DNA from 4 places in the Cytobacillus sp. FSL R5-0569 genome. Region 2 is predicted to be linked to each of the others. Evidence: riboswitches for the same ligand, from Rfam matches in the RefSeq annotation. Region 2 holds a riboswitch; each other region holds the start of a gene.
The links. A riboswitch is a leader RNA that binds a small molecule or an ion and turns the genes downstream of it on or off. The one in region 2 is predicted to bind cobalamin.
Positions count from the first base shown of each region.

Region 1: linked by a shared signal. The riboswitch ahead of MKX78_RS02255 (ABC transporter substrate-binding protein) and the one ahead of metE (5-methyltetrahydropteroyltriglutamate--homocysteine S-methyltransferase) in region 2 are both predicted to bind cobalamin.
Region 3: linked by a shared signal. The riboswitch ahead of MKX78_RS05460 (hypothetical protein) and the one ahead of metE (5-methyltetrahydropteroyltriglutamate--homocysteine S-methyltransferase) in region 2 are both predicted to bind cobalamin.
Region 4: linked by a shared signal. The riboswitch ahead of MKX78_RS12275 (acyl-CoA dehydrogenase family protein) and the one ahead of metE (5-methyltetrahydropteroyltriglutamate--homocysteine S-methyltransferase) in region 2 are both predicted to bind cobalamin.

Region 1 covers NZ_JBBOWW010000001.1:423,717-425,922, reverse strand. Annotated here, with positions in the region: gene MKX78_RS02255 (ABC transporter substrate-binding protein) at 1-884, opposite strand, end outside; cobalamin riboswitch at 992-1,171, opposite strand; gene MKX78_RS02250 (hypothetical protein) at 1,225-2,004, opposite strand.
Region 2 covers NZ_JBBOWW010000001.1:239,226-241,431, forward strand. Annotated here, with positions in the region: gene metE (5-methyltetrahydropteroyltriglutamate--homocysteine S-methyltransferase) at 1-1,386, opposite strand, end outside; cobalamin riboswitch at 1,535-1,714, opposite strand; SAM riboswitch class I at 1,768-1,880, opposite strand; gene MKX78_RS01290 (DNA-binding protein) at 1,958-2,206, opposite strand, start outside.
Region 3 covers NZ_JBBOWW010000001.1:1,039,634-1,041,839, reverse strand. Annotated here, with positions in the region: gene mmgD (citrate synthase) at 1-845, opposite strand, end outside; gene MKX78_RS05460 (hypothetical protein) at 790-1,065, opposite strand; cobalamin riboswitch at 1,229-1,431, opposite strand; gene MKX78_RS05455 (MarR family winged helix-turn-helix transcriptional regulator) at 1,659-2,102, shown strand; gene MKX78_RS05450 (MFS transporter) at 2,119-2,206, shown strand, end outside.
Region 4 covers NZ_JBBOWW010000001.1:2,388,311-2,390,516, forward strand. Annotated here, with positions in the region: gene MKX78_RS12275 (acyl-CoA dehydrogenase family protein) at 1-1,126, opposite strand, end outside; cobalamin riboswitch at 1,328-1,512, opposite strand; gene MKX78_RS12280 (YhgE/Pip domain-containing protein) at 1,797-2,206, opposite strand, start outside.

The DNA.
Region 1 (2,206 bases), 180 kb from region 2:
TTATCAGAGTGCACATCATAGACTTGCTTCTCTTTAACGGCTGTTACATCTTGCCAACCTTCTCGACTTAAAAGGGTTTCTACCGCATTTTCCGTATAATACCCGTATGTAGTGATAATCACATCAGGATTTTTTTCGATGACAGCTTCCTCGTCAATTTGTGGCCAACCTTCTTCTTCAATTACATTTTCCGCTTGGATCAAATTGAGCATATCATCAATAAATGTTTTTTGACCGGCAGTATATAAAGAAGGAGCTGCAGAGATTTCTACAAAGACAGATTTTTTCTCTTCAACAGACTTTGCTTTTTCTTCAATTTCTGCCAAACGGGTTTTCATTTCCTCAACTGTTTGATTTGCTTCTTCTGTTGCTCCTGTTGCTTTACCAATCATTTCTATGGAATCATATACTTCTTCAAAATTCTGTGCATCATTGACAATAAGAACAGTAATACCAGCATCTCTTAATTGATCTAAGCCTTCAGTACTATTATGCGCTCCTGAATTATGTGCTAATACAACATCTGGATTTAAAGCAATAATTGCTTCTACATTAAATTCTTGTCCACCGATTTTTTCAATATCAGCTACTTCTTCTGGATAATTATCAAAATCAGATACACCGACTACCTTCTCACCTAACCCTAATTCGAAAGCGATTTCAGTATTACTCGGGATTAATGAAACAATCGCTTCTGGTTCCTCTTCAATCACCACTTCTTGATCCGCAGCATCCGTTAATGTTACAGGAAAAGCGCTAGTTTCAGTACTCTCTTCAACCTTCTCTTCTCCATCTTTTTTCGGTTCAGCTGTGTCATTCCCACATCCAGCAAGAATACCTGCTGATAGTAGAATCGAGACTAAAAATAAATACCATTTCTTCATGATTGACCCTCCTTAAAATATAAAACATCCCCATTAGTAGGAGATGTTTGGAAGGAATAATCACGACAAAGAAGCCTTACCAAACACCCCCTATCCTCGTAGGTTACAGTGTTTATGGAAGATAGGCAGGTTTCCTGGCTTATGGTTTATAATCAAAGGCTCCTCCTATACAACATATATAGCAGTTTTCTTTGTTTATTAACCAGTTACAGTGGCGGGACCGCATTGGTTTTACACCAATTTCCCCTATTAAGTCAAAAATTGACACCTATTTCCTTAAATCTACAATTTTCTGTCGATTTTATTATACCTTATCATATTTTGTGGTGCATTATTATTTTTATGAATCAGTTACTTGCCATTCTTTCAGTTTTTTATCAAAAACCAATCTCGCGTCTGGAGTGGCTTCCTTCCTCATTGCTTCGAACTCATCATACATATCATCCATATTAGTGAAATCTCCAACTGTCCAGAGCGGTATATTAATTTTTGTACGTGTCTGCTCACTCTGTTCAAAAGAAATTACCAGGCCTTCCTTCATTAAATTTCTTAATGCCCTTAACGCGCCTTCTGGAACTTGCGGATATGTTTTTTTCTTTTTTAGGCCTAATAAAGATTTTTCTACTTTTAAATGCTCCATCTTCATAGCAGCAACGTCGCCAAGCATTTTGTAAAAGTCCTGCCAGTCTCGGTAATAGACCTTATTTAACCAACCGTCATCATGCGCTAAATAACAATAACGATTGCTTAAATGGTTATAGAAAGGTTTCTTTAAATGCTCCTTTACATGACTAAGATATAGGAGCTCAGCAATTGCTTGAGCAGGCAATTCATTTAACGATTCTTCCTCCTCGAAATCTATCCAGCAAAAATCACCATAACTATAAACATCTTCATTTATTAGTGCTGGCAGGTCTTCATGAGCCACCCAATCAAACATGGTATGTACATTCAGTTCCCCATTATCATACTGATGCTTCACTAATAGAAGATGCCCTGTCCTGTTCTGTAATGATTGCATAAACTCAGAAAATTCAATTCCATAAGAAATAACGGACTGGTCCTTTTCGTTTAATAAGATATAGATGAGATCTCGAACACTATGATTTTTCTTTCGCAATTTAGAAACCTCCGAACTGAAAATAGAAAGACGAAGAGCAAATTAAATTGTACCACCTTTGTTATTACCCTCATACCACACAACTATTTCGTTTTACTGCAATAATTTATACTAACTACATGTAAATCACAAACACACGATACAATGCGTCATTTCATCCATTTCATTTTAGCAAAGATAAGGAAATACGATTATTAAAAAA
Region 2 (2,206 bases):
GTCAGTAGCAGTTAACTCTCCTTTACGCCATTTTAAACGATTTCTTCTCACTTCCTGTGTTTGTGGGAAGCTTCCAATCGTTGTTGTAGGTAGGAGTGGTAGTTGGAAGGCTGTTTTTTGTGTTGCTTGACGAACAGAATAAGGTGTTTCGCGCTCTGCTAGTGATGATGGTAAGTTTTGAATGGCTGTTTGTACTTGTTGATTGTTTCTAATAGAAGATTGATTTAGTGCCCCGATAGCAGTTCGTCTCTCGTTTATCTCATCTTGGATTTGCTCTTTTCCTTCTCTTATTCCTTTCGTTAGCACTACGATTTCTTGTAATTTTTCATCAGCAAAGGTGAGTGCGGTCTTTAATGTATGATCTAGTGTTTCTTCAATTTTGACTGTAACGGGTACATGCAATAAGCTGGATGAAGGCTGGATGATTAAGCGATCTTTCGGAACAATTGCTGTAATTTCTTCTAGAAGAGAGAGCTTATTATCAAGTTTGGCGCCCCAGATATTACGGCCATCGATGACACCTGCAGCTAATACTTTATCACTTGGGAAGCCGAATTTTTGTAAGGAAGCGAGGTTTTGACCTGCATCATGGACAAAATCAAGGCCGATCGCTTGCACAGGTAATGAGGTAACAGCTTCATAATAAGTGATGCTTTCAAAATACGTTTGTAAAATGATATTTATCTGTGGTGCTGCCTGGTGTAATGTTTGGTAAACTGCTTGATAGAGTGAGATGTCTTCTTCTGTGAGGGTAGTTGCTAAAATAGGTTCATCGATTTGTACCCACAAGGCACCTTCTTGCTGTAATTCTTTTAAAATTTGTGCATAAAGAGGAACGAATTGATTGACGATTGATTTGAATTCACTTTCTTTATAGCCTTTTGATAATTTCACAAACGTAATCGGGCCCAAGATAACCGGTTTCCCGTCGATTTCAAGCTTCTCTTTTCCTTCTTTATAAAAGGCAAGTGGCCGGTTTTCAGCAAGTGTTGGCGTGAGGTTGTTGAGTTCTGGCACGATGTAGTGATAGTTTGTGTTAAACCATTTGGTCATTTCAGCTGCCACGGCATCTTTGTTCCCTCTGGCAATATCAAAATACGTTTCGATATCAACCTTCCCACCTCTGTATGTAAAACGCTCAGGAACAAGTCCAAACATCACAGCTGTATCAAGGACATGATCATACAGTGTGAAATCGCCAACCGGGATGAGATCAACGCCAAGTTGTTTTTGCTTCTCGAGAGAGGATAAACGAATGACTTCCATTTGTTGCAGAAAAGTCTCTTTATTCAACTTACCACTCCAAAATTGTTCTAGAGCTTTCTTCCACTCCCGCTTCTCGCCAATTCTTGGATAACCTACATTTGAACTTTTTACTTCAGTCAATTTAAACACTCCTTTAGATTGTATTTTCTCAACAAAAAATCTCTCTATTTATTATTAAATGAGAGATTCATACGCAATATTAACTAGAGTTGAGACCATTTGATTTGCTCAACACGTATTCATCACTCCTCTCTATGCATCCGTAGAGTCTAAGTGCAAACAACAGACAGGTCTCCTGACTTCGGATTATCGCTCGTTATCCCTTCCCATTTCTATTATGAAATAGTGGTCAATGATAAGTCGCTCTCCTTCACAGTGGCGGGACCGTGCCGGCATTCCACCGGGCTTCCCTTTTAAGCAATCATGCATCTGTTGCCTTTGTTATTAAGTTTTGAAAATACAAAAGACCTCTCTAATTAAAAATAGAGAGGTCTTTATCCTCTCTTATTTGCCAAAGCTATTACACTTTGCAGGAATTAGCACCTTTTTAACAAATAATTGTTAAAGGTTGCTGGGTTTCATCGGGCCAGTCCCTCCACCTCTCTGAATAAGAGAATTACATATTTATAATATTTTGAATTTTAAAGATAGATTAGCATAATAAATGGAAGCTGTCAAAATAAATTCTTCATCAGTGATATATATCATCAGATTCAAGCCACTTGCGAAATTTATGTAGATGGTAATAATGCTTGCCATTAAGAATGACTTTTGGTGCGTGAGGATGCTTCTGTAATAGATCCTTCATGTCTGCTTCACTTAAATAAAAGTAAAGATGAAGGTGGCTTTGCTCCACAAGTAAATGATTCATATTACCTTCATTTTTACTACTAAATTGCTTCAACCCATTGCCTATGAAATAGCCAAGTAATGCTAAACC
Region 3 (2,206 bases), 800 kb from region 2:
TGTAGAGCTTCCTTCATCATTAATGCTCTTGGGTCCATTTTTTTCATATAAACTCTATGACCAAAGCCCATAATCTTTTCTTTTTTAAATAGTTTTTTATAGAAGAGACCTTCCACGCCAGCGACACTTTCCGCTTCATTCAACATGTACATAACCGCTTCATTTGCACCGCCATGCAAGCTACCTTTTAAACTTGCAACTGCGCCCGTTAACGCTCCAAATAGATCGGATTGCGTGGAAGCAATTACTCTTGCTGCAAATGTTGAGTTTGGCATTTCATGTTCACTATATAAAAGTAATGATTGGTCAAATACTCTTTCTTCTAAATCGGAAGGTACTCTACCAGTTAACATATAGAAAAAGTTGGCACTATATGATAGGGATTTATCCGGTTCAATTCTCTCCAGACCTTGTAATATACGATAACTGTTAGCTACAATTGTCGGAACTCCGCCAAGTAGACGATAAGCTCTTTCTTTATTTGCTTGCTTCGACCTATCATCTAAGGTCGAATCATATCCAGCCAAGCTTGAGATGCCAGTGCGGAGCCCATCCATTGGATGTGTTCCTTTTGGTAAATGAGTAAAAACCTCCATTACGGCCGTTGGTATTTCATAATAGGACTTTAACGTATTAGCTAATGAATTTTTTTCCTCGTCTGTTGGTAATTGATCTTCTAGAAGTAAATGGATAATATCTAAATAGCTTTTCGTTTTTGAAAGTTGAATTAAGTCATAACCTTTTATGACAATCTCTCCATGAACAGTATCTAAAAATGAGATGCTGGTCTCAGAAGCTATGATTCCCTCTAACCCTGGTATATACTTCTCCTCCATGCTCACAATCATTTTCCTCCCATCCAATTACATCATGCCTGACAATGCTGTAAGCCCTTTCAGCATTCCTTAAATATATTTGGATCTTCTCTTCTTCTACAGAGAGTGTTCGGATGTCTTCTTTATACTGATCTAATACTCTTTTTAAACTATAACTCTCAGCAGAATAGCTGTTCATCATGATCGTTGATTTCATTATGTTCACATAATAAGGAACGGTTCCAAACAAAGCTTTTTCCTCCGTTCTTGCTCACCTTTTTACCATATCAATCCATTAAAAAAACAACTTCTAGAAAGAAGTTGTTAAGTTCAAACGAATACTAAAATAAACATGCGACCTTGGCATGTATTCATTACCCGTACTTAACACCTCCTATATCCACGTAGGAATTGATGTTTACACTAAACAGGCAGGTCTCCTGGCTTATGGTCAACATGATACGAAACCTTCCCATCTCCATTTTTAGGAAACAGTGGTATCTTTCATATCACTCGCAAATACAGTTGCGGGACAGCGACGGAATCCAACCGTACTTCCCTTTTAAGTAAATAGACAAGCGAGCATTCTATTTACACCTATTTTTGAAAATATTCAATTGTTCTATTTAAATATATCAATATTTTAGAAAATTGACAATTATTTTCTTAATTGTACTACTTTTCACTTTTAACTAACACTTGTTATTATAACAATTTAAATGTCGCCTACAAACATCTCTTAAAAGAAATACAATTTTAACATAACATTTACCATTTTACAGAAAAAAATCTATCGCCCATAGACAGACAAGACGGCTTTTTGTTATAGTATATTAGTTACCATTGATAACTATTTTAAATGAGGTGAATATTATTATTGCTAGCCAAAGGTTCTTTCATCACTTTATGATGCTTTATCGCCCTTTTGAGAATAGACTAAACAGCTTATTAACGAAACATCAATTACAACGGGCACAGTGGACAATCCTTTATTATCTCTACCATTTTGGTCCAACAACTTTAGTAGAGATTGCTGCATATCAAGGTGTCGAAAAGCCAACAGTTACGAGGACCATAAATCAGCTTGAGGAATATGGATATGTAGAAAAAATCCCAAGCATGGATAAACGTGAAAAGAAAATGAAAATAACGAACGAAGGTGAACGCATATACAAAAAAATCCGCATTCCGATTGATCAGTTCGAAATGGAAATATTAGAGGGAATCACACCTGAGGAACAAGAAGAATGTATTCGTATTTTTGATAGTATTAAAAGCAATTTGTAAGGAGGAAGAAAAGAATATGAGTTCAACAAAAGAAAAATTATGGACCAAGGACTTTATCACCGTTTCTTCCGTAAACTTTTTTCTAACATTAGTGTTTTATTTAT
Region 4 (2,206 bases), 2.1 Mb from region 2:
CCCTATATAGTCGCTCAACATCGTAATCTCTCATATAACCGTATCCACCATGAATTTGAACGGCCTCATCTGTTACATGCCCAAGCATTTCAGAGCATCGCACTTTGTTTATGGCACATTCCATTGCGAATGCTTTTAAAGAGGTGATTCCTTCATCCGTTGGAGCTTGATCAATCATATCTGCTGTGCGATAAGCGGCACTTTCACTTGCATAAATAGATGTCACCATATCAGCTAATTTTTCTTGTATCAAAGTAAATTCAACCAGCGTTCTATTAAATTGTTGCCTCTCTTTCGCATAGTTTAGAGAAAAGTTGAAGGCTTGTTTAGCTGTGCCAATATTCGAGAAAGCTAGCTTCAATCTAGCAAGATTTAATATATTCATGGCAACTTGATGACCTTTTCCTTTTTCTCCTAGTATATTAGCGGATGGCACAACGACATCTTCCAGTATAAGTGTAGCTGTTGATGATCCATGAATACCCATCTTTTCTTCTTCTGCACCAATAGATACGCCTGCTATGTCTTTTTCAACACTAAAAGCAGTCATCCCGTCATTTGTTTGGCAAAATACAACAAACACATTTGCTATGTGAGCATTGGTAATCCATTGTTTTTCCCCATTTATTATCCAACTATCACTCTTGCTGTTGTAAATAGCTCTTGTTTTCGGTGAAAGTGCGTCCGATCCAGCTCCTGCTTCCGTTAAGGCATAAGCACCAATCCAATCCCCGGAGATGAGTTGTGGTAAATACTTTTGTTTTTGTGCTTCTGAACCAAAATAAACATACGGTAATGTGCCAACACCTACATGAATATTATACGAAACACTAAAAGCCCCACCGTATCCTATCTTTTCAGCTATAAGCCCGGATAATTTTTTACCAAGTGCAAACCCGCCATAATCCTCAGGTACATCAATAGCTAGTAGACCTAGTTCCCCTGATTTTTGAAACAGATTCTTAGCCACTTCATAGTTCTTTTTTTCTAATGAATCTATTTGGGGCAACACTTCATTCTTAATAAATAATTCTGCCGTTTGTGCAATGAGTTGTTCCTCTTCAAGAAAATCTTCAGGAGAAAAAATATCTCCCTTTTCTTCTAGCGTTTTTTTTAGCTTCGCCATCGTGCACTCCCTTTACATCTTTCTATCTCCTTTGATTGAGCGCTTGCTCAAATCAGTAGCAAGAAGCAAACCACCTTCAAACAAATAACAACTCCTGTTAAAAGAAGTTGTTAAGTAACGAGTGGACAAACAAATAAACATGTGTTGAGTAATATACATGTTCTTCTATCCGCACTTAACACCCCCTATCCGCGTAGGTAATGATGTTGGCTAAAACAGGCAGGTCTCCTGGCTTATGGTCGTGGCGGATTTGCTCCTTCCCCATTCAATAATGAATAAGTGGTTATGTACAATCCGCTCGCAAATACAGTTGCGGGACAGCACCGGAGTCTAACCGGTTTCCCTTTTAAGCTTGATGAACAAGCACCTGTTTAGTTAGCTATTTAGTTTTCACACTAACAATATATCAATTTTTCGGAAAATTTACAATTTATTTTTTAGAATATGTATTCTCAGCTTAAAATGATGAAAAAGTTAGGCTCTTTATCATTTTTCTTCCAACCACAATATAAGCTAGAGTCATTGATTAAATCCACTCCTATAACCCGAGTAGAAGAAAGCCTAATTCTTCATTTTGACTGATCGTTTGATGTAACATGAAAGGTTTATATAAATTTACCACCAAAAAGAGAAACACGCCTCCTAGAATGCAGAAGCGTGTTTTTCAAGTTTACTTAAATAAGTTAAGAAGTTTCTCGAAGAATCCTACTTTATCTTTTGTTTCTTTTACATCTTCTTTGTTATCTTTTGTTTTAATCTTATCTGTTTGGATGACAAATTGGACTAGTTCCAACTTTTCATTATTTTTATCTGATACAAAAGAAATTGGCTCATAATCAGATTTATCATATTGCGATATCATTTCATCAACTTCTTTTGTCACCTCATCAGGAATGTCTTTAGTTGCATCATGTAATTGTCCAGTTCCATTATGAAGCGAGCCAGCTCCTTTGGTTAGTTGCCGAGCTCCAGATAGAGAACCGCTAATTCCTTCATGGATGTCACTATATGATGTACTTAATTCAGAAACACCGCCTGTATAAGCAAGTAACCCTTGGTGGAATTGATTATAGTTAGATA